Cupriavidus necator: one gene and its partner. The protein of the gene in region 2 interacts with the protein of the main gene of each other region in a pairwise test. Links are inferred from orthologs where the notes say so. Each region holds a gene or a part of one and is shown on either strand. Other genes may lie near its edges. The genes, in order: purT and I6H87_RS12180.

Evidence for each region.
Region 1: the proteins of I6H87_RS12180 (region 2) and purT interact in binary tests that used the Escherichia coli proteins (3 or more experiments, as listed by UniProt). The link is inferred for Cupriavidus necator from one-to-one orthologs.

Annotation. Positions count from the first base shown.
Region 1 is NZ_CP066018.1:3,500,616-3,514,893, forward strand. What follows is about bases 7,354-10,185. They hold purT (formate-dependent phosphoribosylglycinamide formyltransferase), read right to left. Parts: upstream 9,457-10,185; coding sequence 8,251-9,456; downstream 7,354-8,250. Other genes in these bases: I6H87_RS16445 (mechanosensitive ion channel family protein), read left to right, coding at 7,354-8,236; I6H87_RS16455 (MFS transporter), read right to left, coding at 9,719-10,185. Also shown: I6H87_RS16400 (HD-GYP domain-containing protein), read left to right, coding at 1-594; I6H87_RS16405 (LysR family transcriptional regulator), read right to left, coding at 611-1,519; I6H87_RS16410 (DMT family transporter), read left to right, coding at 1,637-1,954; I6H87_RS16420 (2-hydroxychromene-2-carboxylate isomerase), read right to left, coding at 2,259-2,858; I6H87_RS16425 (MFS transporter), read right to left, coding at 2,855-4,162; I6H87_RS16430 (aldolase), read right to left, coding at 4,518-5,270; I6H87_RS16435 (LysR family transcriptional regulator), read right to left, coding at 5,470-6,342; I6H87_RS16440 (hypothetical protein), read right to left, coding at 6,516-6,752; more of I6H87_RS16445, read left to right, coding at 6,905-7,353; more of I6H87_RS16455, read right to left, coding at 10,186-10,963; I6H87_RS16460 (Bug family tripartite tricarboxylate transporter substrate binding protein), read right to left, coding at 11,145-12,137; I6H87_RS16465 (crotonase/enoyl-CoA hydratase family protein), read right to left, coding at 12,256-13,020; I6H87_RS16470 (SDR family NAD(P)-dependent oxidoreductase), read right to left, coding at 13,064-13,828; I6H87_RS16475 (thiolase family protein), read right to left, coding at 13,868-14,278. UniProt on the Escherichia coli protein: Involved in the de novo purine biosynthesis. Catalyzes the transfer of formate to 5-phospho-ribosyl-glycinamide (GAR), producing 5-phospho-ribosyl-N-formylglycinamide (FGAR). Formate is provided by PurU via hydrolysis of 10-formyl-tetrahydrofolate.
Region 2 is NZ_CP066018.1:2,604,701-2,619,118, reverse strand. What follows is about bases 5,467-8,438. They hold I6H87_RS12180 (polyprenyl synthetase family protein), read right to left. Parts: upstream 7,409-8,438; coding sequence 6,524-7,408; downstream 5,467-6,523. Other genes in these bases: I6H87_RS12170 (aromatic ring-hydroxylating oxygenase subunit alpha), read left to right, coding at 8,094-8,438; I6H87_RS12175 (exodeoxyribonuclease VII small subunit), read right to left, coding at 7,405-7,713; dxs (1-deoxy-D-xylulose-5-phosphate synthase), read right to left, coding at 5,467-6,498. Outside these bases: I6H87_RS12210 (GatB/YqeY domain-containing protein), read right to left, coding at 117-566; rpsU (30S ribosomal protein S21), read right to left, coding at 695-907; I6H87_RS12200 (BaiN/RdsA family NAD(P)/FAD-dependent oxidoreductase), read right to left, coding at 1,044-2,309; tRNA (adenosine(37)-N6)-threonylcarbamoyltransferase complex transferase subunit TsaD, read left to right, coding at 2,467-3,501; GTP cyclohydrolase FolE2, read right to left, coding at 3,561-4,364; more of dxs, read right to left, coding at 4,582-5,466; more of I6H87_RS12170, read left to right, coding at 8,439-9,197; I6H87_RS12165 (DMT family transporter), read left to right, coding at 9,410-10,333; I6H87_RS12160 (sulfurtransferase), read left to right, coding at 10,383-11,240; I6H87_RS12155 (ZIP family metal transporter), read right to left, coding at 11,243-12,133; I6H87_RS12150 (dienelactone hydrolase family protein), read right to left, coding at 12,255-13,133; I6H87_RS12145 (NAD(P)/FAD-dependent oxidoreductase), read right to left, coding at 13,292-14,418.

The DNA of each region.
Region 1 (14,278 bases), 900 kb from region 2 along the record:
CACAAGGCCAGCGAACGCACGCCCGAGGAAGAGGAGATCTACCGCCGGCACCCTTCGGCTGGCTACCGCATCCTGAACGAGGCCCGGCTCTATTCGAACATCCCGCTCGATGTCTGCGTCCACCATCACGAACGCGTGGACGGGCGCGGCTTCCCCTACGGCCTGGCGGGGAGCGAACTGAGCGTGCACGCCAAGATCGGCGCAATCTGCGATGCCTATGACTCGCTCACTTCCAGCCGCCCGGGCCACCAGCCGTGGTCGCCGGCCCGCGCCATGGAATACATGGCCGTGCGTGTCGACACGCTGTTCGACCGGCGCGTGTTCAAGGCCTTCACCCGCACCGTCGGCATCTACCCGCTCGGCACCGTGCTGCGGCTGCGTTCGAACCGGCTGGCGGTGGTCTGCGCGCAGAACGAGGCCGATCCGCTGCGGCCGAAGGTGATGGCGTTCTATTCCGTGTCGCAGTCAAGGCCGACTCCCACCGAACTGATCGACCTGCGCCACAGCGACGAAACGGTGGTGGCGTTCGAGAATGCCGCTGACTGGGGGTATGCGGATGAGCAGCTGATGGAGATGTATGCGGCGGCGGCATGAACCGGGGGGCAAGTCTTCAGCCCGCCACCCATTCCCCTTGCCTGAGCCGCTCATACAGGAAATCGCCCAGCACCCGCACGCGCGCGCTGTGCCTGAGATCCGGATGCGTCAGCACCCATAAATCGGTATCCATGGCTACATCGACTGGCGCCAGCCGCACCAGCTCTGGGTCGGCCCCGGCCAGCAGGCACAGCAGCATGCCGGCGCCCATGCCGTGCCGCACGGCATCCGCCATCGCCACCAGGCTGTCGGCGCTGACGGCGCGGCGGGGTTCGGGCACGTGGTCGCGTATCCAGCGCGCCTGGGCAAGGTGTGACAGCGCTTCGTCCGGCACGACCCAGTCATAGGCCGACCAGTCCGCCAGCCGCGGATGGTCGGCTTCCGTTGGCAGGCCGAGCTGCTGCAGGTAGCGCCGCGCCGCGTATGGTGCCGTCTGCAGCCGCCCGATACGGCGGCCCACCAGGTACTCCGGCGGCGCATTCGCCGGCCGGATCGCCACATCGGCCTCGCGCCGGCTCAGGCTCAGGAAGCTGTTGTTGACGACGATCTGCAGCTGGATGCGCGGGTGCATCGACCTGAATTCCGCAAACAGGGGCATCAGCAGTCCACCCAGCAGCGTGTCGGTCGTGGTCACGCGCAACGGGCCGCTCAGCTGGCTGTCGAGGCCGGACAGCTGGCGCTGGGCCGCATCGATCTGCTCGCCGACGCCGGCCAGGCGGTGCGCCAGGGCCTCGCCGGCGGCGGTCATGGCGTAGCCGGTGGCATGGCGTTCGAAGAGCAGGGTGCCCAGGGTCTCTTCCAGCCGCGCCAGCCGGCGCAGCACCGTGGAATGGTTGACATGCAGGGCGCGCGCGGCGCCGGCGAGCGAGCCGGACTGGCCCACGGCAAGGAAATACTTCAGGTCGTCCCAGTCTGCTTCCTGCATGTTTGCATAGCCCCTTTGCGGAATTCGCCAGTTCTCGTGCTGATCTGCACAGCCTACAGTGGCGTGGCGTGCCCGGCAATGGGTGTCGGGCCGCAGACCTGGACGAAAGACATGGCAATGGCGTGGATGCTGCTGGTGCTGGCGGGCCTGATCGAGATCGTGATGGCGCTGGCGCTCAAACATACCGACGGCTGGACGCGGCCCGGGCCGACGGCACTGGGCATCGGGGCGGCGCTGGCCAGCATCTTCCTGCTCAGCGCGGCGCTGCGGCACCTGCCGGTCGGGACTGCGTACGCAATCTGGACCGGGATCGGGGCGATCGGGGTGACGGTGGTTGGCATCCTGTTCCTGGGCGAAAGCGCGGCGCCGATGCGGCTGGTGTTGATCGGGCTGATCTTCGTCGGGATTGGCGGCTTGAAGCTGCTGCCGGCCTGAGCCCCGGCCCTGGCCGTGCCGCGCTCAGGCGTGTTGTGCCCCAAGGCTGGCGCCCGGCCTGAGCACCTCGCGGGCGATGATCAGCTGCTGCACTTCGGTGGCGCCTTCGCAGATGCGCAAGGCGCGGATCTCACGATAGAGGCTTTCCAGCCTGGAAGCCCCAGCTGATGGGGCGCGTCAACGAAGAGCAGCGGGCCCGCCTAACGACATGATCCAGTTGCGCGACCGCTAAGAAAAGCTGTTCGTGCGGCAGATCACCCAGCCTGGAGCCAATCGTCTGCCTTGCACTTAAGCCGCCCCATTCTTAGGTGCAGGCCAGGGTGTCCTCAAGGAAATCGAGGCGATCCTGGCCCCAGAACACTTCTCCACGGTAGACGTATGCAGGCGAGCCGAAGACACCGGCTGAGATAGCGTTGTCGGTGTATTGTCTGTACTCCGCTTTGATTACTGGAGATGCGGCTTGGCAGAGAAGCGCCTCGCCATCCAAGTCCAGCGAGCGGGCGATGGTTTGCAGCGTCTCTGGTGAGGAGATGTCCTGGTCCTCCAACCATTCGGCATGAAGAATCGCTTGGGCCAAGGTGCCTTCGCAAAGTCCCGCGTGCTTCGCAGAAATGACCATGCACGAAGCGAGATCACCGTTTGGGCACATGTATCTAGGCTGCGGATTGACCGGAATCCCTAGCCGCTTGCACCAACGGGCGAGTTCGGTGATCCGGTAAGCCTGCCTTTCCTGAGAGCGCTGCCCAAGCAAAATGCCCCCCGTCTGCGAGTAAACGTACGGCAGGTCCACAGGCATATAGTTGATCGCGGCGCCTTGGCGTTTGGCAAGTTCCACAAGACGGCCGTGTCCGAGATAGGCCCAGTCCGAATTGATCCAAAAGTAATAGTCAATTGCCTTGGTCATTGCTCAGTTGCCTTCATGCGAGATACACAGAAGATCGACAAGCACCCCAGGGCAGTGAGGTAGCCGGCGAGATACAGCGGACTACCTTGGCCGAGCTTAAGCAGCCAGGTCGCCACCAGCGGGGCCAGTCCGCCACCGATAGCACCCGAGACTTGCACGGCAAGGGAAATACCACTGTAGCGAACTTCCGGGGGAAATTGCACAGAAAATAGGCTACCTTCGGGGCCGTACAGCATGGCGTAGATAAGGCCGATGGCGATCACCATGGCGAGATATACCGCGCCGACGCTTCCCGAGCCAAGAAGCTTAAAAAACGCGAACCCGAAGAGGCAAATTCCGACCGATCCGACCACAAAGATCTTCCTATGCCCGATCTTATCCCCGAGCAAGCCAGTGAGAGGCATTGTGAACAGTGCGACGGCAGCACCCGCGATCACGGCATTCAGCATCATCGTCTTGGGTAAGCCAAGTGTTACCGTACCGTAGGTCAGGGCAAAGGTAGCGACCGTGTAGAACCACGTGACTTCCGCCATCCGCGCGCCTGATACCTTGAGCAACGACAACCAGTGGTGTTTGACGACATGGACCACCGGCACCTCGACCTCATGGCCTCTTTGCTTGACCTTTTCAAAGTCAGGGGACTCGGCGACGCGGATGCGGATGAACCATCCGACAGCCAGAAGCAACACACTGGCCAGGAACGGAAGGCGCCAGCCCCAACTCAACATATCCGCCTCAGGCAGTCTCGCAACGCTTGCCATTGCCAACGATGAGAGGATAAGGCCAGGAGCGACGCCGGTTTGAGGAAGGCTACCGAAGAAGCCTTTCTTACCTTCGGGGGCATGTTCCACGGCCATGAGAACGGCGCCGCCCCATTCGCCACCGACGGCGAGCCCCTGGAGAAGGCGCATCAATACGAGGATCACGGCGGCCCAGTAACCAATTTGCTCATAGGTCGGAATGAGGCCGATGATGATGGTCGGGATACCCATCATCATCAACGTGATCAGCAGCATGGATTTTCGCCCAACCTTGTCACCAAAGTGGCCGAAGACAATGCCTCCAAGGGGCCGGGCGAAGAAGCCGACGGAGTAGGTCGCGAACGCGGCGAGGGTCCCACTGATCGGATCGAAGCTGGGAAAGAAGATCTTGTTGAAAATTAACGCGGCGGCAGTTCCGTAAATGAAGAAGTCGTACCACTCGATAGTCGTGCCGAGCATGCTGGCAATGCCTGCGACGGTGTGCTGCTTGGCCGTCCCGGCATTTGCGCTGGCGATGCCTGCTTGTGAATTGGCGGGATACATAGAATGCCTCTGTGACTTGCTTGATGGGGGCGATGTGCTCGAGCGTGGTCACTCAAATGCACGCTTCTTTGCTGGGGGGATATGTACTGCGCCGGTGGTGGTCGATGTTTGCCTTACGGGGTTATTCATTGCGTCTCCGGTGGTGACTAGCGGCATCTGTGCGTGCCAATCTCGGTATGACCCTGTCCCCCTTCCGAAGGACCAGCCGCTCGCTACCGAAAAAAATCGGGTTGGCTGGTAGTGCCAGTCGGGCCAAGATGGCCATGGGAACACTTGCCACCTTTGCTAACGGGGCAAAATCATGCTGGAGGTCGTCGGCTCGTCTTTTGGGACCGAAGGCTGAAGGTGGTGCGACTCAACGCTCCGTCTGACGGCACCAGTAATCAAAAGTACCGTTGACGATCGAAGGCTTGAGCAGGTAGTCGTGAGCTTCACGGGCGAGATCGTCGGGTAGCGAGGTAAGCGGCCCGAAGGTACGGGCGCGCACCTGCATGCGGGCAGCGCGCTCCATGTAGACAGAAAGATAGGTCGCTTCTTGCACGCTACAGCCGGTGCTCAACTGACCGTGGCTGGCCAGCAGGATCGAGCGGTTGCTGCCCAGAGCGCCGGATATGATCACGCCCTCCTGGTCAGCGATGGGAACGCCAGGCCATTCCGCAAGGAACGCGCAATCGTTGTGAAACGGCGTCATGTCCATTTGCGAGACGATTAGCGGTTGCTTGGCCGCGGCAAGTGCCGACACATACGGAGAATGCGTATGAATGATGCTATGGGTGTTGGGGCGATCGGCATAAACCCACAGATGGAACCGCGTTGCCGGATTAGCCATCCCAGTGCCGCTGAGGGTATTCAGGTCTTGGTCGACTTCTATAAAGTCGGCTTCGGTGGCTTCGTCAAAACCCAGACCGAAGCGCAGGGTCCAGTAGGCGCCTGGGCGCTCCGAGCGTGCACTGATCTGGCCAGCCAAGCCAGCTTCCTGCCCGGTCATGGCCAGGATGCGGCAAGCATAGGCCAGCGTTTGCTGCAGCGTGCGCTTGCGAGGCTTGAGATGGGCACGCATCTCCTGCGTTGCGCGTTCGTCGAAGTATTCCTTAGAGCGAAGTTCCATTTTGTTTCCAGTCGTATTGGTTGCCGGGCGTAGACTGGGCCCGACGACTCCAGAACGCCTCTGCTGCCCCCCGTGGGGAGCACACTTTGGCGCCATCCCGACTTGGCCGGTGGGATGTCGGTACGACTGGATTATGGGAAGTCAGAAGGGGCTGAGATAGCGCGGAGCGCTCATACTTCCTATGACTGGGCGTACTACCTCAGACTGTTTGAGCGATCTTCAGCATGTGTTTTATCAGCGCTGTTTGAGCTCTTTCTCGCTTGGTAATGGCGACAACGCGCCGACTGAGACGAGGGTTTATTATGCGCACTCGTGACAGCCCATAGTTCTCGAGCAGTTGCGTCGGTACTCGGTCTGGCAAAACGCACTGACCGCCGGTTGATGCGACGAGCCTGAGCATCGCATCGACCGTGTCCACTTCCGCCACGACATTTGTGTCCAATCTCTTCCTGTGCAGCATTCGTCTTAGCGCATAGTGCTCAGGAAAAGCGACAAGCGGTACTCTTTGCGCCTCTAGGTCGACCCCTTCGAGTGCGGCCAAGGGCGAATTTTGGCTGACGATCAACGTCATGACATCGTCGAATAGCGGCACGATTTCCACGGCATCCGAGGCTACCGCTACGTCGTAAACAAAGCCTATATCCGCTTTGCCCGTCTCCACCAGCTCTACAACTTCCGGTGAACTCCGCCCCATGAGCGAGACGTTGGCATTTGGGCGCTGGCTCATGAATCGGGAGACAACATCTGGCATGAAGTAGTAGCTGAGGGTATGAATAACAGCCACTCGGAGGTTGCCTTGGCTGACTCCCTGCTCCTCGCACAACAGGAGAATCGTATTGTCGATAACGTCATATGCGGTCTGGGCGGCAGCCTGCAGTTTGTGGCCTGCGTCAGTAAGGGCGACCCCGCGCCCGTGGCGTTCGCACAATTTTTGACCTACTGCTGCCTCGAGGTGGGCCAGCTGACGGCTTAAGCCGGATTGGGTTAGACCAAGCGTCATTGCAGCGCCTGAAATGGAGCGGGCCTGCGCTATCGCCAGGAATAGCCTTATCTGAGCATCTAAAGCCTTCATAATTTTGGGGGTGTCCCTCTTCGGCTAGTTATGACGTTCAACCGTTCCGCCATTTCGAACCGACGTGGCTTCAGCGCTTTCCCGGTCGGAGCCCGCCATCCACTAGACTTTGGGCGTCAATGGATCCCGCTGTGGAGATCTTGCTGGATCCATCGCTCAACAGGCATCCGGCATTAACGCAAGTTCCGCACCATATGTGTATTGGTACTATGCCCGGTTTGATAGTCGACGACGGCGATGTATCCCGGCATGTTCCATTCCTTGCCGTTCGATCCGATCAAGGACTTCGTGCCAGTCGGCATCTTCGGCATTGCGCCGATGGTAGTGGTCGGGCCCGGCTCGCCCATCGCCAGCTTCAAGGGCATGCGCGCGAACGCCTCTGCCTTGCGGCCGTGCAGCAGCGCATGCATGCCTACTGCGTCGAGCCGAGCAAGCTGACGGGGGGGCCGCGAGACACGCCGGGTGCCGGGCGATCGCGGTGCCGGTAGAGGCGGAACGAGCAGGGTGTCAGGCGCGTTTTGTACACTATCAGGTCGATTCACCCGGCTGCAGACGCCCCCCTATGAGTTTCGATGCCCTGCTGGAGTTGTTCCAGCAACGTATTCCAGCCCATCCGTGGGCCCAGATTGCCTCGTACCTGCTGGTGCTGGTGCTGATCGCCGTGGTCGCGCAGTGGCTGTTCGGCCACGTGATGTCGCGCATCGCCCATCGCTTGCTGACGGTCTGGGGCAAGGCGCCCTGGAGCAAGGCGCTGACGCGATATCGTGCCTATCGGCGCTTCGGCTATGCGGTCGGGTTCGGGGTGATCACCGTCGGCATCGGCGAAGTGCCGCACATGGGCCGCTATGCGCTGGCCATCGAGCGCCTGGCCCATGCCGGCCTGTGGATCTGCTTCTTCCTGATGCTTGGCGGCGTGCTGAGTGCCTGGCAGGACGTATACGCCAGCAGCCGCCAGGCGCAGACGCGCTCGATCAAGGGCTATATCCAGGTGGGGCGCCTCGGGCTGGGGCTGGTGTGCTCGGTGCTGGTGCTGTCGATCCTGATCAACCGCTCGCCGCTGTGGATGCTGTCTGGCCTGGGCGCGCTGTCGGCGGTGCTGCTGCTGGTGTTCAAGGACACGCTGCTGTCGCTGGTGGCCAGTACTCAGCTGACCTCCAACGACATGCTGCGCATCGGCGACTGGATCGAGATGCCCCAGTGCAATGCCGACGGCTACGTCAGGGACATCGCGCTGCATACCGTCAAGGTGCAGAACTGGGACAACACCGTGACCACGGTGCCGACCTACAAGCTGTTCTCCGAGAGCTACCGCAACTACCGGCAGATGTTCGAATCCGGCGCGCGGCGCATCAAGCGCACGTTGCGGCTGGATGCGGGCAGCGTGCGCTTCCTGGAGGACCGGGAAGTGCAGGCGCTGATGCGCTTCCGGCTGCTGCACGACTACCTGGAGGAGAAGCAGGCCGAGGTCGACGAGGCCAACCGCCTGCTGATTGCCGCCGGCAATGACCCGGTCAACCGGCGCCGGCTGACCAATGTCGGCACCTTCCGCGCCTATGGCATTGCCTACCTGAAGGCGCACCCGGAGATCCACCACGATCTGCTGCTGAACGTGCGCATGATGGAGCCCGATTCGCAGGGCATCCCGGTGGAGATCTATTGCTTTACCGCGCTGACCGCGTGGATGGACTATGAGCGCATCCAGGGCGATGTCTTCGACCACCTGCTGGCGATCCTGCCCGAGCTGGGCCTGCGCCTGTACCAGGCGCCTTCAGGCGCGGACCTGACCGGCGTGCGCATCTCGCCGGTGCTGGCCGCGGCGCAGGTGGCGGCGGCACAGGCCGCCGTCCATCATGCGCCTGCCCACGGCGCCGCCGCGAGCAGCCATCCGATCTGAGCTGCGCCTGACGCTCAGCCGACCGCGCGCGGACGCACGCGGCTGGCGGCTTCCTTGGCGCGGGTGCGGGCGGTGTCGACATCGTCGGCGTACGCCAGCGCCACGCCCATGCGGCGCTTGACGAAGCTCTCGGGCTTGCCGAACAGGCGCACCTCGGTCTGCGGCACGCTCAGTGCCTGGTCGACGCCATCGAAGACCACCCCCTGGGCATCCACGCCGCCGTAGATCACGGCGCTGGCGCCGGGGCTGCGCAGCGTGGTGTCGACCGGCAGGCCCAGGATGGCGCGGGCATGCAGCTCGAACTCGTTCTGCCATTGCGTGGCCATGGTGACCATGCCGGTGTCGTGCGGGCGCGGGCTGACTTCGCTGAACCAGACCTGCTCGCCCTTTACGAACAGCTCCACGCCGAACAGGCCCATGCCGCCCAGGTCTGCCGTGACCGCCTGCGCGATGCGCTGGGCGGTTTCCAGCGCGGCGGGGTGCATCGGCTGCGGCTGCCAGCTTTCGACGTAGTCGCCGCTGACCTGGACGTGGCCGATCGGAGCGCAGAACTGCGTTTCCACCTGGCCGCTGGCGCCCATGGCGCGCACGGTCAGCAGCGTGATCTCGTAGTCGAAATCGATAAAGCCTTCCACGATCACGCGGCCGTGGCTGACGCGGCCGCCGGCCATGGCGTAGTCCCAGGCCGCCTTGACGCCCTCGGGGCCGTCGATCTTGCTCTGGCCCTTGCCGGAGCTGCTCATCACCGGCTTGACCACGCACGGGTAGCCGATGCCGCCGTCGATGGCAGCCTGCAGTTCATCCAGCGAATCGCAGAACTTGTACGGGCTGGTGGGCAGGCCGAGCGATTCGGCGGCCAGGCGGCGGATGCCTTCGCGGTCCATGGTCAGGCGCGCGGCGCGGGCGGTGGGGATCACACGCACGGTGCCGGCGGCTTCCAGGGTTTCCAGCATGGGCGTGGCGATGGCCTCGATCTCGGGCACGACCAGGTGCGGCTTTTCCGCCTCGATCAGCGCCTTGAGCTGGTCCGGGTCGCTCATGGCGATGGTGCGCGCGTGGTGGGCTACCTGCTGGCCGGGGGCATTGTCATAGCGGTCGACGGCGATGGTTTCCACGCCCAGGCGCTGCAATGCAATCAGCACTTCCTTGCCCAGCTCGCCGGAGCCGAGCAGCATCACTTTGGTGGCAGAGGGGGAGAGAGGCGTTCCGAGTGTGGTCATGGCAGCGGATGGGGCGGGAAGGAAAGCCGAGATTGTACGTGTTAGGGGACTGTCTTTGGCGCCGGCGAGCGCGCATATTGGTATGGGCCAGGGAAGGGCGCCTGGCGCGCGTGCCACCCAATTCAGCGACGAACCATAAAAAAACCCGCGCGGGGGCGGGCTTGAAAAGGCCTGAGGATCCAAGACCGGACCGCTCAGTGTTCATGCTAGGTGCTAAGCGCGCGCTCCGCATCCCCCGTTCGGGGCGGCCCGGCACAGTGTTTCAGGACGTGGCCATCAGCGGCGGGCGCCGCCGCGTGGCCACGGCAAATGCAATTTGCGCCAGACCCGCGGCCAGCCCCAGCGTCACGCCGACCTGCCACGCCACGGTGTAGGAACCCAGCGCGTCGTAGACCAGCCCACCGCCGAAGGCGCCGAAAAAGCTGCCGATCTGGTGGCTGAAGAACGCCACGCCGCCCAGCATGGCCTGCCAGCGCAGGCCGAAGGTCTCGGCGATCCAGCCCGATACCAGCGGCGCCACGCCCAGCCACAGGAAGCCCATTACCGCGGCGAACACCAGCGTGCTCTGCGGCGTGGGCGCGGACGTGAAGTACCAGGTCAGCGCCAGCGAGCGAATCGTATAGATGCCGCCCAGCAGCATCAGCTTGTTGAAGCGGCCGCCGGCCCAGCCGAAGAAGATGCTGCCCAGCACGTTGAAGCCGCCGATCACGCCCAGCGCCTGCGCGCTCAGCATCGGGTCCATGCCGCACACGTCCAGATACGACGGCAGGTGCGTGGTCAGGAAGACCAGCTGCATGCCGCAGACGAAATACGCCAGCGCCATCACCACGAACGGCGCGTGCCGCAGCGCGGTGCCCAGCGCTTCACGCGCGCTGTCCTGGCCGCGCCCTGCGGGCGACACCAGCGGCAGCCGGTCCACGCGCCCGGCAAACCACGCCGCGGGCAGCATCACCAGCGCCAGCAGCACGAACGCTGCCAGCCCGGCGCGCCAGCCGTAGGCCTGCGTCACCATCTGCCCGATCGGCGCCGCCAGCAGCGCGCCCAGCGAGCCCGCGCCAGACACCAGCCCCAGCACCGTGCTGCGCAGCGCCGCCGACACCGGCCGCGCCGCCACCGCCATCGCCAGGGCGCTGCCGGTGCAGGCCATCGACGCGCCGATGGCCACGCCCGCGCCCAGCGTGACGCCGACCATGCTGTGCGCGGTCGCCAGCAGCACCAGTCCGGTCACATAGAGCAGCGAGCCGGCCAGCATCAGCGGCCGGAAGCCGATCCGCGTGGCCCAGGCCCCGGCCAGCGGCTGCAGCAGGCCCCACGCCAGGTTCTGTACCGCGATGGCGATGGTGAAATCCGATACCGAGATGCCGATGTCCCGCGTCAGCGGCGGCATGAAGATGCCAAGGCTCTGGCGCAGGCCCATGGCCAGGCTGAGCATCACGGAGGCGCCGATCAGGATCGGCAAGGCCGGGCGCAGGGCTTCGTAGCGGGAAGGCGCGGTGGGGGTAGGCACGGTGTGGTCTCGTCGCTTGTCGTTATCGTTGTGAGCCCCGGGGCGCTTTCCATGTCTTTACATTTAAGCGTGCGCTGAATATACCGCAGGGTAGGGCGAGCGTATGCGCCAGGCTCAACCGTGTCAATTTGGCTTTGGGCGGGTCCGCCTTCCGCTTTGCCAAAGGCGGCCCCACACCTCGCTAGTCCAGACTGACCTTGGATGCCCGGATGGTCTCGCCCCAGCGCTTGATGTCGCCGCTGACCAGCGCGGCGAACTTCGGCTGCGGTTCGCCGCCAGGGATACCGCCCATGTCGCGGAACCTGGCCACCACCTCGGGGTCGCGCATGGCCTTGCCCAGCGCTTCCTGCAGCGTGGCGGCAATGGCCGGCGGGGTCCTGGCCGGCGCAAAGAAGCCCAGCCAGCCCATCACCACGAAATCCTTCACGCCGGCCTGCGCCATCGTCGGCACGTCCGGCAGTGCCGGCAGGCGTTCGGCGCTGGTCACCGCAAGCGCGCGCAGCTTGCCGGCGCGGATCTGCGGCAGCGCCTGCGTCAGGTTGTCGAACATGAAGGTGGTTTCGCCCGCCAGCACCGAGGTGGTGGCGGGTGTCGACCCCTTGTATGGCACGTGAATTACTTCGGTGCCAGTGCGCAGCCGGAACAGTTCCGCCGTCAGGTGCGTGGTCTGCCCGATGCCGGCCGAGGCGTAGGAATACTTCCCCGGGGACTGCTTGAGCTGCGCCACCAGCTCGGACACGCTGCGCACCGGCGCCTGCGCGCCGACCACCAGCACGTTGGCGAACGAGATCAGGTCCGTCAGCGGCATGAAGTCCTGTGGCTGGTAGGACAACTGCTTGTAGGCGCTGTAGTTGATTGCGTGCGAGCCGGTATTGCCGACCAGCAGCGTGTAGCCGTCCGGCGCCGCGCGCATGAAGGCCTGCGTGCCGATGATGCCGCCGCTGCCGGGCTTGTTGTCGACCACCACCGGCTGGCCCAGGATGGCCGACAGCTTCTGCGCCACCAGGCGCGTCGGGATGTCGGTGGTGCCGCCCGGCGCGCCGGGCACGATGATGGTGATGGGGCGCTCAGGCCAGGACGCGGCGCTGGCGGGCAGCGGCAGCGTGGCGGCGGCGGTCGCCAGCAGCAGGGCCGCGGACGTGTTGAACAGCGATTCTGGCAGCTTGTGTTTCATGGGTCTCCTCCATGTTCTGGTCTGTGTGCTGCTTGGCATGTGCGAACGGCCGGCTTGCGGCCGGCCGTTCTCTAGCCCAGGGCGGATGACATCGATGCCCTCGGTCTGGCGTGGGCCATCACTTGCCCGTCCACACCGGCCTGCGCTTCTCGGCGAATGCGGCGGCACCCTCGCGGGCATCGGCCGAGGTGAACACCGGCGCCAGCAGCGGGCGCTGGCGCTCGAACATCTCCTCGGCGCTCCAGTCGGCGGACTCGGCCACGATCTGCTTGCTGACCGCAACCGCCAGCGGGCCGTTGGCGCCGATCTCTTCGGCCAGCGCCAGCGCGCCTGCCAGCGCCTGGCCTGGTTCGGTCAGGCGGTTGATCAGGCCATAGGCGTGGGCCTGTTCGGCGCCCAGCATATTGCCGGTCAGCGCGTATTCCATGGCGATGTGGTACGGCACGCGGCGCGGCAGGCGCATCAGGCCGCCGGCGCCGGCCACCAGCCCGCGCTTGACTTCAGGCAGGCCGAACCTGGCCGCGTTCGACGACACGATCAGGTCGCACGCCAGCGCCAGCTCGAAGCCGCCGGCCAGCGCATAGCCTTCGACGGCGGCGATCAGCACCTTGCGCGGCGGCTTCTCGGTCAGCCCGCCAAAGCCGCGGCCAGGCAGGCTGGGACGCTTGCCTTCCAGGAAGCCCTTCAGGTCCATGCCCGAGCAGAAGGTGCCGCCCGCGCCGGTCAGGATGGCCACGCTCAGGTCGTCGCGGCTTTCCAGCTGGTCGATGGCGGCGGCCAGCGCGGTCGCGGTCTCGAAGTCCATGGCGTTTTTCGCCTGGGGCCGGTTCATGGTGATCAGCAGCGTATTGCCGCGGGTTTCCAGTTGCAGCGTGTCGCTCATGCGGGATTCCTTGTCAGAAGTCGGTATCGGTGCAGCGCGCGGCTCAGCGCGGTGCCATGCGGATGGCGCCGTCCAGGCGGATGGTTTCGCCGTTGAGCATGGGGTTCTCCAGGATGTGCAGCGCGGTGGACGCGTATTCATCCGGTGCGCCCAGGCGGGGCGGGTGCGGCACCATGGCGCCGAGCGAGGCGCGCACGTTCTCCGGCAGCTTGGCCAGCAGCGGGGTGTCGAACAGTCCCGGGGCGATGGTGCAGACGCGGATCGCGCGCTGTGCCAGGTCGCGCGCGGCCACCAGGGTCATGCCGACGATGCCGGCCTTGGCCGAGGCATAGGGAATCTGGCCGATCTGGCCTTCGTAGGCGGCCACCGACGCGGTCAGCACGCACGCGCCGCGCTCGCCGTCGATCAGTTCGTTCTTGGCCATGCGCGCGGCCCCCAGGCGCAGCGCGTTGAAGGTGCCGATCAGGTTGATGCGCACGATCGACTCGTACTTTTCCAGCGAACCCGGCGAGCCGTCCTTCTCGACCACGCGCACCGGGCCGCCCAGGCCGGCGCAATGGATCAGCGCGCGCAGCGGGGCAATGGCTTCGGCGGCGTCGTAGACGGCGTTCATCTGGTCGGTGTCGGTCACGTCGGCCTTGAGGAAGCGGACCTTGCCGCTGAACTCGTCGACCGCGGCATTGCCGCGCTCTTCCGACAGGTCGGCGATCACGACGTCGACGCCGCGTTCCACCAGGCGCCGCACGCAGGCCAGGCCCAGGCCGGAAGCGCCGCCGGTCACGACGGCGGACATATTGGTCAGTTTCATGCTGTGTCTCCTTGACTGGATGTCTGGTTCAGGCGCCGCTTACAGGCGCTCGATGATGGTGGCGTTGGCCATGCCGCCGGCCTCGCACATCGACTGCAGGCCATAGCGCTGGCCGCTGTCTTCCAGTGCATGCAGCATGGTGGTCATCAGCCGCACGCCGGAGGCGCCCAGCGGATGGCCCAGCGCAATGGCGCCGCCGCGCGGGTTCAGGCGTGCCGGGTCGGCGCCGAGCGCGCGCTGCCAGGCCAGCGGCACGCAGGCAAAGGCTTCGTTGATCTCGTAGTGGTCGATCTGGTCCAGCTTCAGGCCGCTCTTCTTGATCGCGCGCTGGCTGGCGGGGATCGGGGCGGTCAGCATCATGACCGGATCGTCGCCGCACACGTCGAACGCCACGAAGCGAGCGCGCGGCTTCAGGCCCAGGCGCTGCGCCATGGATTCGCTCATCAGCAG
Region 2 (14,418 bases):
CGGAATATTGTAGTGCAGCGTGATAGGGCCGCCCGGACTACGTGACATCTCCGTGCAACTGCACCGAACCACGCGGATCCGGTGCTTATCTTGCCAGCAACCGATTAAATCAGTATTTACTTTGCTGCAAGTGCCGCCTTGACCAGGGCCGATACGGCGGTCATGTCGGCACGGCCGGCCAGCTTGCCCTTGAGCACGCCCATGACCTTGCCCATGTCCTGCGGACCGGCGGCACCAGTGGCGGCAACGGCCTGCTGGACCTCGGCGGCGACTTCCTCGTCCGACAGCGCGGCGGGCATGTAGGCCTGCAGCACTTCGACTTCCGCCGACTCCTTGTCTGCCAGGTCATTGCGGCCCGCCTGCCGGAACTGCGAGATCGAATCCTTGCGCTGCTTGATCAGCTTCTCGACCACGGCCAGCACGGCGGTATCGTCCAGTTCCACGCGCTCATCGACCTCGCGCTGCTTGATGGCGGCCAGCAGCAGGCGGATGGTGCCGAGGCGCTCCGTTTCGCGCGCGCGCATGGCGGTCTTCATGTCTTCGCTGATACGGGCTTTGAGGGACATCGTGATCTTCCAGAAAGTGGGTGGACACTCACAGGTGGCGGCGATGACCGCCCGCTGCAAGGCCCAGAATGCAAAAACCCGCCGAAGCGTAGGCCACAGCGGGTCGGATACAAGCGGGAGCGCCGGGGTCAGTACAGTTTTTTCGGCAGCATCTGGCTGCGGATGCGCTTGTAATGGCGCTTTTCGGCGGCTGCCTTCCTGCGCTTGCGCGCGGCGGTGGGCTTTTCGTAAAACTCGCGTGCCCGCAATTCCGGGAGCAGCCCGTTCTTCTCGATGGTGCGCTTGAAACGGCGCATGGCAACTTCAAAAGGCTCGTTTTCCTTGAGACGGATCGTGGTCATTTGGCCAGAAAATGAGAATTTTCGGGATAAGCGGCTCTACGAAGTTCTGGATTGTAGCACCAACAATCGAGCGCGGAAGTGGCGTGCAACGGACACTTGCCGAGTGCCGCCCACCGCCCTTCCAGCTCTCGCCAGTCTACCCTTGGGCTACCGATTGCCCTGCCGAAGCGGTGCGCGATGCCTCAGCCGCGGCCTGCCCCGCCGCCACCGCGGACGCCCACGCCCACTGGAAGTTGTAGCCGCCCAGCCAGCCGGTCACGTCCACCACCTCGCCGATGAAATACAGGCCCGGCACCTCGCGCGCCATCATGGTGGTTGACGACAGCGCCCGCGTGTCGACCCCGCCAAGCGTGACCTCGGCCTTGCGGTAGCCCTCGGTGCCCGACGGCACGATGCGCCAGCCGTTGAGCGTGGCGCCAAGCTTGCGCAGGGCCTTGTCGGTCACATCATGCAGCGGCATGGCGGCATCCACGCCCGAGGCCGCGCACCAGGCATCGGCCAGCCGCGCCGGCAACCGTTGCGCCAGCAGGTTGCCCAGGTGCTTGCGGCTGCCGGTCTTCTGCTCGAGCAGCCAGGCGGCGGCATCCTCGCCATCAAACAGGTCGATGGCGATCGGTGTGCCGGGACGCCAGTAGCTGGAAATCTGCAGCACGGCGGGTCCGGACAGGCCGCGATGGGTCCACAGCAGGTCTTCGCGGAAGGCTCCGGCCGCCTTGCCGTTGCCGGTGGCGATATCCACTTCCAGCGACACGCCGGCCAGCGGCGCGAACGGCACCCAGTCCTTGCCATCGAAGGTCAGCGGCACCAGCGCCGGCCGGGTTTCGACGATGCCCAGCCCGAACTGCCGGGCGATGCGATAGCCAAAGTCGGTGGCACCGATCTTGGGGATCGACAGGCCGCCGGTGGCCACCACCAGCGCCCCGGCCCGCACCATGCCGGTAGCGGTGAGCAGCAGGAAGTCGTCGCCCTCGCGCCGGACCTCGGCCACGCTGCAGCCGGTGTGCCAGCGCACATGGCCGGTGTCGCATTCGGCGCGCAGCATGGCGATCACGTCTTCGGCGCTGTCGTTGCAGAACAGCTGGCCACGATGTTTCTCGTGCCAGTCGATGCCGTAGCGGCGCATCAGGCCAAGGAAATCCTGCGGCGTGTAGCGCGCCAGCGCCGAGCGGCAGAAGTGCGGATTGGACGACAGGTAGTTGGAGGGCCCGGCCTGCAGGTTGGTGAAATTGCAGCGCCCGCCGCCCGAGATGCGGATCTTCTCGGCAAGCTTGGTGGCATGGTCGATCAGCACCACGCGCGCGCCGTTCTGGCCGGCCACGGCGGCACACATCATGCCGGCCGCGCCCGCACCCAGCACGGCCACGTCATACCGGCCCGTCCGGGCCGATGTTGCCCCGCTCATTGCACGCCTCGCGCATCCATGTGTATTGCCACCGCCAGAGAAAGGGCAGATTGTAGCGAAAAGCACGCCGCGCGCTGCTGTGCTACCCTGCGCGCTTCCTGCAACCTGTTGTTTCGACAGCCGTTTCCCTGACCGGAGGCGGCCCTATGCGCTCCCCATGCTTGTCCTCGGCATCGAATCCTCCTGCGACGAAACCGGCCTCGCCCTCTATGACACCGGCGCCGGCCTGCTCGCGCACGCGCTGCACTCGCAGATCGCCATGCACCGCGACTACGGCGGCGTGGTGCCGGAACTGGCGTCGCGCGACCATATCCGCCGCGTGCTGCCGCTGCTGGAGCAGGTGCTGGCCGATGCCGGCCGTACCCGCCAGGACATCGACGCCATCGCCTTCACCCAGGGCCCCGGGCTGGCCGGCGCACTGCTGGTGGGCGCCTCGGTGGCCAATGCACTGGGCTTTGCGCTGAACGTGCCGATGGTGGGCGTGCACCACCTGGAAGGCCACCTGCTGTCGCCGCTGCTGACGCGCGAGCCGCCGCCCTTCCCGTTCGTGGCGCTGCTGGTGTCGGGCGGGCATACGCAGTTGATGGAAGTGCGCGGCATCGGCGACTACACGCTGCTGGGCGAAACCCTGGACGACGCCGCCGGCGAAGCCTTCGACAAGACCGCCAAGCTGCTGGGCCTGGGCTATCCGGGCGGCCCCGAAGTGTCGCGGCTGGCCGAATTCGGTATCCCCGGCGCCTTTGCGCTGCCGCGGCCGATGCTGCATTCGGGCAACCTGGATTTCTCCTTCGCCGGACTGAAGACCGCGGTACTGACGCAAACACGCAAGCTCGCCAACACCTGCGAGCAGGATCGCGCCAACCTGGCGCGCGCCTTTGTCGATGCCATTGTCGACGTGCTGGCCGCCAAGTCGATGGCAGCGCTCAAGCAGACCGGCCACAAGCGGCTGGTGGTGGCGGGAGGCGTGGGTGCCAACCGCCAGTTGCGCGAGCGGCTGGACCAGATGGGCAAGCAGCGCAAGATCGACGTGTATTACCCGGATTTGGCGTTCTGCACCGACAACGGCGCGATGATCGCGTTTGCCGGCGCCATGCGCCTGCAGGCCGCGCCCGAACTGGCGCGGCACGAGTATGGCTACGGCGTGACGCCGCGCTGGGACCTGGCGGATATCCGCCTGCCTTCGGCGGCCTGAACCGGACCAAAAAATAGCCACCGCATGCGGTGGCTATTTCTATTGCAGCGACAACGCGGTCAGTCGACCCGCTTGTCCCGCTCGATCACCGCATACGCGCTGTGGTTGTGGATCGACTCAAAGTTCTCCGCCTCCAGCACATAGGCCACGATGCGATCATCCGCATTCAGGCGCATGGCGATATCGCGCACCAGGTCCTCGACGAACTTGGGGTTCTCATAGGCGCGCTCGGTGACGAACTTCTCGTCGGGGCGCTTGAGCAGGCCCCACAGCTCGCACGAGGCCTCTTCCTCGGCCATGCGCACCAGCGCTTCCACCGGCAGCTCGCCGGCCAGTTCCACGTTCATGGTGATATGCGAACGCTGGTTGTGCGCGCCGTACTGCGAGATCTTCTTCGAGCACGGGCACAGGCTGGTCACCGGCACCAGCGCCTTCAGGAACACGCGCGCGGCGCCGTCGCGCACTTCGCCGGTCAGCGTGACCTCGTAGTCCAGCAGCGACTCCACGCCCGACACAGGCGCGGTCTTGCTGATGAAGTACGGGAAGGTGACCTCGATGCGGCCGGCCTCGGCTTCCAGCTTTTCCAGCATCTTGTCCAGCATCAGCCGGAAGCTGGACAGCTCCAGCGGTGCGCGCTCTTCTTCCAGCAGCGCGACGAAGCGCGACATATGCGTGCCCTTCTGGTCCGCCGGCAGGTGCACGTCGAGATTGAAGGTGCCCACGCTCGGCATGATGCCGGCCGGGGTCTTCAGGGTCACGGGGTAACGCACGCCTTTGACACCGACACGCTGGATGGGGATCTGGCGGGTGTCGGGGCTCGACTGGACGTCGGGCATGACGAAGGCGGGATTGATGTCATTCATCTACGGTTTCCTCCAGGGTCGCGCCCAAGGGGGACGGCACGAGCCCTTACGGTCGCGGCAATTTCGCAGTCCATCCATGCCGCGCAACGAGTGTGAAACCACGGGATCCGGCAAGTGGCACGCCGGCCCGCAGCTGCGAACACAAAAAAGGGGAGTTTAAGGGAATTCGGACGCACTCGTGGTGCGAGGGCCGAATCCCCTTCGGGACAGCAGGTGATCAGGCCACGCGCGAGGCGACCGTGACCTTGGGCTGGTCCAGCCCGAAGCGCTCGCGCACCGAGCGCTCGATGCCGGCCGCATCCAGGCCGCATTGCTGCAGCAGATAGGCCGGGTCGCCGTGGTCGACGAAGCGGTCGGGCAGGCCCAGCGTCAGCACCGGCTTGTCGATGCCGGCCTCGGCCAGTGCCTCCAGCACGGCGCTGCCGGCGCCGCCCATCACGCTGCCCTCTTCCACGGTCACCAGGTAGTCGTTCTCCGCGGCCAGGCGCTTGACCAGCTCCACGTCGAGCGGCTTGACGAAACGCATGTCGGCGACCGCGGCATCCAGCGCCTCGGCGGCACCCAGGGCCGGGTGCACCATCGAGCCGAACGCCAGGAAGCCCACGCGATGCCCCGCGCGCGCACCTCCCTCGCGGCGCATCACGCCCTTGCCGACCGGCACAGTGGTGAGCTCGGCGGCAATGGCCGCGCCCGGGCCGGAGCCGCGCGGATAGCGCACGGCGCTCGGGCACGCCTGGTGGAACGCCGTGGTCAGCAGCTGACGGCACTCGTTCTCGTCGGACGGCGTCATCACCATCATGTTGGGGATGCAGCGCAGGTAGGCGATATCGTAGGCACCCGCGTGCGTGGCGCCGTCGGCGCCGACCAGGCCGGCACGGTCCAGCGCGAACACCACCGGCAGGTTCTGCAGCGCCACGTCGTGGATCAGCTGGTCGTAGCCGCGCTGCAGGAAGGTCGAGTAGATCGCCACCACCGGCTTGAGACCCTCGCAGGCCAGGCCGCCGGCAAAGGTCACGGCGTGCTGCTCGGCGATGCCCACGTCGTAGTAGCGGTCCGGGAAGCGCCGCTCGAACTCGACCATGCCCGAGCCCTCGCGCATCGCCGGCGTAATGCCGACCAGGCGCTTGTCGGCTGCGGCCATGTCGCACAGCCAGTCGCCGAACACCTGCGTGTAGGTCTTGCGCGCTGGCTTGGCCGCCGGGCGGATGCCCTCGGCCGGGTTGAATTTGCCCGGGCCGTGGTAGAGGATCGGGTCGGCCTCGGCCAGCTTGTAGCCCTGGCCCTTCTTGGTCACCACGTGCAGGAACTGCGGGCCGGCGCCCTCGAGCGCGCGCTCGCGGATATTCTGCAGCGTCGGCACCAGCGAGTTCAGGTCGTGGCCGTCGATCGGGCCGATGTAGTTGAAGCCGAATTCCTCGAACAGCGTGGCCGGCACCATCATGCCCTTGGCATGTTCCTCGAAGCGCTTGGCGAACTCCAGCACCGGCGGCGCCACCGACAGGACCTTCTCGATGCCCTTCTTGGTGGCCGCGTAGAACTGGCCGCTCAAGAGCCGCGCCAGGTGGCGGTTGAGCGCGCCCACCGGCGGCGAGATCGACATGTCGTTGTCGTTGAGCACCACCACCAGCGGCAGGTCCTTGTAGACGCCGGCGTTGTTCAGGGCCTCGAAGGCCATGCCCGCGGTCATGGCGCCGTCGCCGATCACCGCCACCGAGACGCGCTTCTCGCCCAGCGTGCGCGCACCGAGCGCCATGCCCAGCGCGGCCGAGATCGAGGTCGACGAATGCGCCGTGCCGAAGGTGTCGTATTCGCTCTCGCTGCGGCGCGGGAAGCCAGAGATGCCGCCCCACTGGCGCAGCGTGCCCATGCGCTCGCGGCGTCCGGTCAGGATCTTGTGCGGGTAGCTCTGGTGGCCCACGTCCCACACCAGCCGGTCGTCCGGGGTGTTGAAGACGTAGTGCAGCGCGATGGTCAGCTCGACCGTGCCCAAGTTGGACGACAGGTGGCCGCCGGTCTGCGAGACCGACTCCAGCACATAGGCGCGCAGTTCGTCCGCCAGGGTCCGGAGCTCACGCCGGTCGAGCTTGCGCAGGTCTGCGGGGGCGTCAATCTTGTTGAGGAGTGCGTAGGTCATGATGTCCGTTCGGCCGGCTCTCTGTTTAGTGTGTGCGCAGCACGATCAGGTCCGCCAGGTCCCGCAGGCGGTCCGCGCGCTCGCCAAAGCCGGCCAGCGCCTCGTGTGCGTCGGCGCGCAGCGTCCCGGCCAGTGCGCGTGCCGGGTCAAGCCCCATCAGCGACACATAGGTCGGCTTGTCATGGGCGGCGTCCTTGCCGGCGGTCTTGCCCAGCGTGGCGGTATCGGCAGTGACGTCCAGAATATCGTCAACCACCTGGAACGCCAATCCCACTGCCGCCGCATAGCGATCCAGCGCGGCCAGGCCCTCGGCGTCGATTTCACCACATAGCGCACCCATGCGCACACTGGCGCGCAACAGCGCGCCGGTCTTCATGCGATGCATGGCCTCGAGCGCCTCGCGCGTCATGGCGCGGCCCACGTTCTGCAGGTCGATCGCCTGGCCGCCGGCCATTCCGGTCGAGCCCGACGCCAGCGCCAGCTCGGCCACCAGCTGCAGCCGCGCCGCGGGCGCGATCGCCCCGGCACCGGCCAGCACGATAAAGGCCTGGGTCTGCAGCGCGTCGCCAACCAGCAATGCGGTGGCCTCGTCATAGGCCTTGTGCACGGTGGGCCGGCCGCGGCGCAGGTCGTCGTCGTCCATGCAGGGCATGTCGTCGTGCACCAGCGAATAGGCGTGGATCATCTCCACCGCACAGGCCGCCGCGTCGCAGGCGGCCGGAGCCGCCCCGCTGACCTCGCCGGCGGCATGCACCAGCAGCGGCCGCACGCGCTTGCCGCCGCTCAGTGCAGCATAGCGCATGGCTTCGTGCAGCGTATGCGGCACGGTCTCGGCAGCGGGCAGCGCCGCCTGCAGGGCGGCCTCGGTACGGGCGCCCTGGGCCTGCATCCATTGGGCAAAGTCACTCATGCCTCGTCCGCCCCCAGTGCACCGTTGGCGCCATTGCCCTCGCCGGCCAGCGGCTTGAGCACGTCACCTTCCAGCACGCGGACCTGCTGCTCGACCCGCTCCAGCTTCTGCTGGCAGTAGCGCACCAGCTCGGCGCCGCGGCGGTAGGCCGCCAGCGATGCCTCCAGCGGCAGTTCGCCGCTTTCCATGCTGGCCACCAGCGTTTCCAGCTCGGCCATCGCCGCTTCGTAGGAAGCGGGCGGCGCCGATGCGCTGGTGTCGGCGGTGTTGTCGGTCTGGACCGGAGCGGTCGTCGTTTTTGGCATATCAGGACCTGGAATCAAGGACCCCGGGGGAAACCCGGATGGGGAAGCCCGGATTTTACGCCAAAGCGGGAGCTTGCCCCATCCTTGCGCACGGTCGGCGTGGACCTATCGGGGTGCACAAACCACAGAAGTGACTTGTGCGCTCGGGTCGTCTTTCCGAATGCGCCCGGTACGGCACCCCGATGACGACCCGGGTCGACTTTTTCGCTAAAAAGGCAAAAAAATCAGTCCCTTAACTTTTTGGGTCGGGTACAATCTCCCCCTCGCCGCCAGGGGGCTACCGGACCTTGCCGACCTGGCGGAAGTCTTTCCCAAATCGATTCAATTTTCGATGGTTGGGTTGTTCACTGCTTTCACCTGTTCATCTGGGAGTGGGGATAATGTCCAATCTCAGCACCGCGCTCAACCTGGCGCCGGCTGATTCGCAACTGCCCGTCGGCGTCTATTTCGACGAAGCGCTGCATCAACAAGAACTCGAACTGCTGTTCAGGAATGGCCCGGGCTATATCGGCCACGAGCTGATGGTTCCGGAAGTCGGCGACTACCACACGCTCAGGGCAGAGGACGAAGGCCGCATGCTGGTACGCAACGCCGCCGGCATCGAACTGATGTCCAACGTCTGCCGCCACCGCCAGGCCATCATGCTCAACGGCCGCGGCAATGCGCAGAACATCGTCTGCCCCCTGCACCGCTGGACCTACGACCTGAAGGGCGAGCTGCTCGGCGCGCCGCATTTCGACAAGCAACCCTGCCTGCACCTGAAGCGCTCGCCGCTGCAGAACTGGAACGGGCTGCTGTTCGACGGCAAGCGCGACGTGCGCGCCGACCTGGCCAGGCTGGGCGTGGCCCAGGACCTGAACTTCGACGGCTACATGCTGGACCACGTCGAGGTGCACGAGTGCGACTACAACTGGAAGACCTTTATCGAGGTCTACCTGGAGGACTACCACGTGGTGCCGTTCCACCCGGGGCTGGGCAGCTTCGTCTCGTGCGACGACCTCAAGTGGGAGTTCGGCGAGTGGCACAGCGTGCAGACCGTGGGCCTGCATGCCGGCCTGAAGCGCCCCGGCAGCCCGACCTACCAGAAATGGCACGACGCGGTGCTGCGCTTCAACGACGGCGTGCTGCCCAAGCACGGCGCGATCTGGCTGACCTACTACCCCAACATCATGGTGGAGTGGTACCCCAACGTGCTGGTGATCTCGACGCTGCACCCGGTCGGCCCGCGCAAGACGCGCAATGTGGTGGAGTTCTACTACCCCGAGGAAATCGCGCTGTTCGAGCGCGAGTTCGTCGAGGCCGAGCGCGCCGCCTACATGGAAACCTGCATCGAGGACGACGAGATCGCCGAACGCATGGATGCCGGCCGGCTGGCGCTGCTCAAGCGCGGCACCAGCGAAGTCGGGCCGTACCAGTCGCCGATGGAAGACGGCATGCAGCATTTCCATGAGTGGTATCGCCGCGCCATGGCTTACGCCGGCTAGTCCGGCGGACTAGTGCGATAACCGCACAACGCACGCAAGAACGGACCGCCCCTGGCGGTCCGTTTTCCTTTGGGACGCGAAGTGCGCTGCTAGAATCATTGTCCGGTGCCGGCAGCCACACCGCTTGCGCGACGCGAGGCCGGACACGAAGCCCGCCCGCGCGCCGGACGCCTCTCCTTCCCGCTTCGTTTCGCTTCACCGCGCCCCTCGCCATGCAATCGCTCTGGATGCTGTTCGCCGCCTTCGCCTTCTCGTTGATGGGGGTTGGCGTCAAGCTGGCATCCGATCTCTACACCACCGGCGAGATCGTCTTCTACCGCGGCCTGATCAGCGTGGTCATCATGTGGGTGCTGCTGTCCTCGCGCGGGATCCCGGTGCGCACGCCCTACATGCTGTCGCACATCAAGCGCAGCGTGTTCGGCGTGACCGCGCTGATGCTGTGGTTCACCTCGATCTCGCTGCTGCCGCTGGCCACCGCGATGACGCTGAACTACATGTCGCCGGTGTGGATCGCGCTGATCCTGGGCGCCGGCGCGGCGCTGGCCGGCACCGGCGGCAATGCCGACCGGCGCCTGGTGCTGGCGATCCTGCTGTCCTTTGCCGGCGTGATCTGCCTGCTGCAGCCTTCGGTCGGCAAGGACCAGCTGACCGGCGGCCTGGTCGGACTGATCTCGGGCATGTTCACGGCGCTGGCCTATGTCGAGGTGCGCCAGCTCGGCCAGCTGGGCGAGCCCGAGGGCCGCATCGTGTTCTATTTCTCGCTGGTCGGCATGATCGCCGGGCTGGTGTGGATGCTGCTGGGCGGCGTCAGCGCGCATACCTGGTACGGCGCCGGCCTGCTGCTGGCCATCGGCATCCTGGCCACGCTGGGCCAGACCGCGATGACGCGCGCCTACAAGCGCGGCAACACGCTGCTGACCGCCAACCTGCAATACGCCGGCATCGTCTTTTCCAGCGTGTGGGGCATGCTGATCTGGTCCGACCGGCTGAACTGGCTGTCGTGGCTGGGCATGGGGCTGATCATCGCCAGCGGCATCGCCACCACGCTGATGCGCGCGCGCCAGGGCACCGATGCCAAGCCCACGCCGGCCACGCCGGTCAAGTCGCCGGAGGCGGAAGTCCATCCCGAGGTGTAGCATCCCCTGGTGAACTAGACCCCTTTCCATCGATCGCAACAGGATTCCCATGCAGAAACCGCTGATTTCCGTCACCGCGCTGCAATCGCTGCTGGCCACCCCCGGCGGCTGCGTCGTGATCGACTGCAGCTTCGACCTGGCCGACCCGGCCGCCGGCCGCGAGGCCTACCGCACCGGCCACCTGCCCGGCGCCTTCTACCTGCACCTGGACAACGAGCTGTCCGGCCCCAAGACCGGCAGCAACGGCCGCCACCCCCTGCCCGACGCCGACGACCTGGTGGCGCGCCTGCAGGCGCTGGGCGTGGACGACGACACCCCGGTAGTGGCCTACGATGCGCAGGGCGGCATGTTCGCCGCGCGGCTGTGGTGGCTGTTGCGCTGGCTCGGCCACGATGCCGTGGCCGTGCTCGACGGCGGCAAGGACGCCTGGGTCAAGGCCGGCCTGCCGCTCGAACACGATGCCACGGAAGAGCCGGAATTGCCCGGCAAGTTCCAACGCCGCAAGTCGCTGGCGCCGACCGTCGACGCCGCCGCGCTGGTGGACAACCTCGAGCGCGCCTCGCTGCTGGTGGTGGATGCGCGCGCGCCCGACCGCTTCCGCGGCGAGAACGAGACGCTGGACCCGGTTGGCGGCCATATCCCCGGCGCGGTCAACCGCTTCTTCAAGGACAACCTGGGCGCGGACGGCCGCTTCAAGCCGGCCGAGACCCTGCGCGCGGAATTCGGCGCAGTGCTGGGTGCGCGCGCCCCGGCGCAGGCAGTGATGCAGTGCGGCTCCGGTGTCACGGCCTGCCACAACCTGCTGGCGCTGGAAGCGGCCGGCCTGGGCGGCGCGGCGCTGTACCCGGGATCATGGAGCGAATGGTGCGCCGATCCGGCGCGCCCGGTCGCTACCGGGGCCGCCTGAAGTCAGCGTGACGAGGCAATGGGCGCGGCGGGCGCAATATGGCCGTGCCCGCCGTGGCTGTGGCTCTCGTGCACGCCGTTGGTGATGAAGACGATCGCCGAGATGCCCGCGGCCACCAGCACCACCTGGATCGCCGACTCGCGCCAGCGCGGCTTGCGCTGCATCTGGGGCATCAGGTCGCTGACCGCGATATAGAGGAAGCTGCTGGCGGCAATCACCAGCACGTACGGAATCCAGCCGCTCAGCTGGTCGAGCAGGAAATACCCGACCACGCCGCCGGCGATGGCCGCCAGGCTCGACAGCAGGTTGAAGGCAAAGGCACGGGCCTTGGAGAAGCCGGCATTGAGCAGCACGATGAAGTCGCCGACTTCCTGCGGGATCTCGTGCGCCGCGATCGCCAGCGCGGTGACCACGCCGATATGCGGATCGGCCAGGAAGGCCGCCGCGATCACGATGCCGTCGGCAAAATTGTGGAAGGTGTCGCCGACCAGGATGGTCAGGCCGCTGCGCCCCGCTTCCTCGCGGTCATGGCCGTGGTGGTGGTGGTGCCCGTCGCCCTCGTGGTGGTGCGAGTGACGCAGCAGCGAGATCTTTTCCAGCAGGAAGAAGCCGAGCAGCCCCGCCAGCAGCGTGCCGAACAGCGCGCGCGGGTCGGCGCCGGACTCGAACGCCTCGGGCAGCGAATGCAGCAGCGCGGTGGCCAGCAGCACGCCCACTGAAAAGCTCACCATGCGCTCGACCACGCGGGACGCCACCGTCAGCGACAGCAGCGCCGCCCCGAAGATGCTGCCCACCCCCGAGATCGTGGCGGCGAGCAGGATATACAAAAGCGTCGAATGGATGATGGGCTCCCGGGGTGGCGGTACCGGGCGGCCCCGCCGTTCCGCCCGCATCGCGCCGGGCGGCTAACGCAACAATGTTGCAATAACTCAAAGGCCGCATTGTACGTATCCGCCGGGACTTTGCAATCCTGCTGTCGGGCGAGAGGCGCCTCGCGGCGCCGGGACGGCCGGATCAGGACACGCCGTGCTGCCTGAACCAGTCCAGGCACTTCTGCCAGCCATCCCTGGCATCGGCTTCACGGTAGCTGGGCCGGTAATCGGCATGGAAGGCATGGCCGGACTCGGGGTAGACGATAAAGCGCGAGGCCTTGGCGTCCGGGTCGGACGACGCCGCCAGCGCGGACTTCATCCTCTCCACCTGCTCCTGCGGGATGCCGGTGTCCTTGCCGCCATACAGGCCGAGTACCGGGGCATGGAGCTGGCCGACCAGGTCGATGGGATTCTTCGGCTTGAGCGGGGTCGGCTCGGGCGCCAGCTGGCCATACCAGGCCACGCCGGCCTTCAGGCGCTTGCTGTGCGCTGCATAGAGCCAGGTCATGCGCCCGCCCCAGCAGAAGCCGGTGATGGCCAGGCGCGACACGTCGCCGCCGTTGGCACCGGCCCAGGCCACCGCGGCGTCCAGGTCGCCCATCACCTGCGCGTCAGGCACCTTGGCAATCACCTCGCGCTGCAGCTCCTGGATGGTGCCGAAGCTCTGCGGATCGCCCTGGCGCGCGAACAGTTCCGGCCCGATCGCCAGGTAGCCCAGCTTGGCAAAGCGCCGGCACACGTCGGCGATATGCTCGTGCACGCCGAAGATCTCGCTGACCACCAGCACCACCGGCAGGTTCTTCTTGCCTTCGGGCTGGGCGCGGTAGGCCGGCATGCTGAAGCCGCCCGAGGGGATGGTGACCTCGCCGGCGCTCAGGCCGGCAAAGTCGGTCTTGATGGCCTGCTGGGCCATCACCGGCAGCGCGGCCGCCGCAAAGGCGGAACCCAGCGCCGTCTTGACAAAGCCGCGGCGGTCGAACGTCTGGCCGGGGACGAGGCTATCCACTTCCGGTTTGAGCATGCGTGTCTCCAGGATCGTTGGTGGCTGGGCCGGGATGCGGCGCCAGCGGCAGATTTTAAGCAGACATGGAGAAAACATGGGGCGGCCTTGCAGCCACCCCCGCACGCCACCGGCCCGCGCGGCATGGTGCAGCGCGGGAAGCCCCGGCCCGGCGCGCGTCAGTGCAGCTTGACGCGCGGGCTGGTCTTGCGGCGCAGCCAGTGCGAAACCGTGTCCAGCGCCATGCCCACGGCGCCGTGCAACGCCATCACATGCATCCGGTACAGCGACGTGTACATGACGCGCGCCATCAGCCCTTCGATGAACATCGAGCCGCCGATCAGCCCGCCCATCAGGCTGCCCACTGCGCTGAAATGCCCCAGCGACACCAGCGAGCCGAGATCCTTGAAGGCGAACGACGGCAGCGGGCGCCCGTCCAGCCGCGCGCGCAGCGCGCTGTAGAGGAAGGTGGCCTGCTGGTGCGCGGCCTGTGCGCGCGGCGGCACCGTGGTCTGCTTCTCGGCCCACGGGCAGCTGGCGCAGTCGCCGAAGGCGAAGATGTCCGGGTCGCCCTCGCTCTGCAGCGTCGGGCCGACCACGATCTGGCCCTGGCGGCTGACCGGCAGCCCCAGTGTGGCCAGCACCGGCGGCGCGGTGATGCCCGCCGCCCATACTGTCAGGTCGGCATCGATATGCTTGCCGCTGGCGGTCAGCACCGCCTGCGGCGTGACCTCGGTCACGCGCTCGCTGGTCAGGACATCGACGTCGAGCTTCTTCAGCAGCTTGGCGGTCTCGACCGAGACCCGCTCGGACAGCGCCGGCAGGATGCGCGGGCCGGCCTCGATCACGTGGATATGCACATCGCGGCGCGGATCAAGCTGGTGCAGGCCGTAGGCGCTGAGCACGTGCGCGGTGTTGCGCAGTTCGGCCGACAGCTCCACGCCGGTGGCGCCCGCGCCAATGATGGCCACGTCAACGCGCGGCCGGCCGTCCGCGCCCACGCGCCCGCGCCAGTTCTGGGCCCGCACGCAGGCCGCGATCAGGCGCTTGCGGAAGCGCTCGGCCTGCGCCACGACGTCCAGTGCGATGGCATTCTCGGCCGCGCCGGGCACGCCGAAGAAATGCGTGACGCAGCCGATCGCCAGCACCAGCGTGTCATAGGGCAGCTCGCGCGCCGGCAGCAGTTCGGCGCCGTCCTCGTCGAAGCTGGCCGACACCGAGATGGTCTTGCGGATGCGGTCGATGCCGGTCAGCTCGCCCAGCTGGAACTCGAAGTGATGCCAGCGCGCCTGCGCCGCGTATTCCA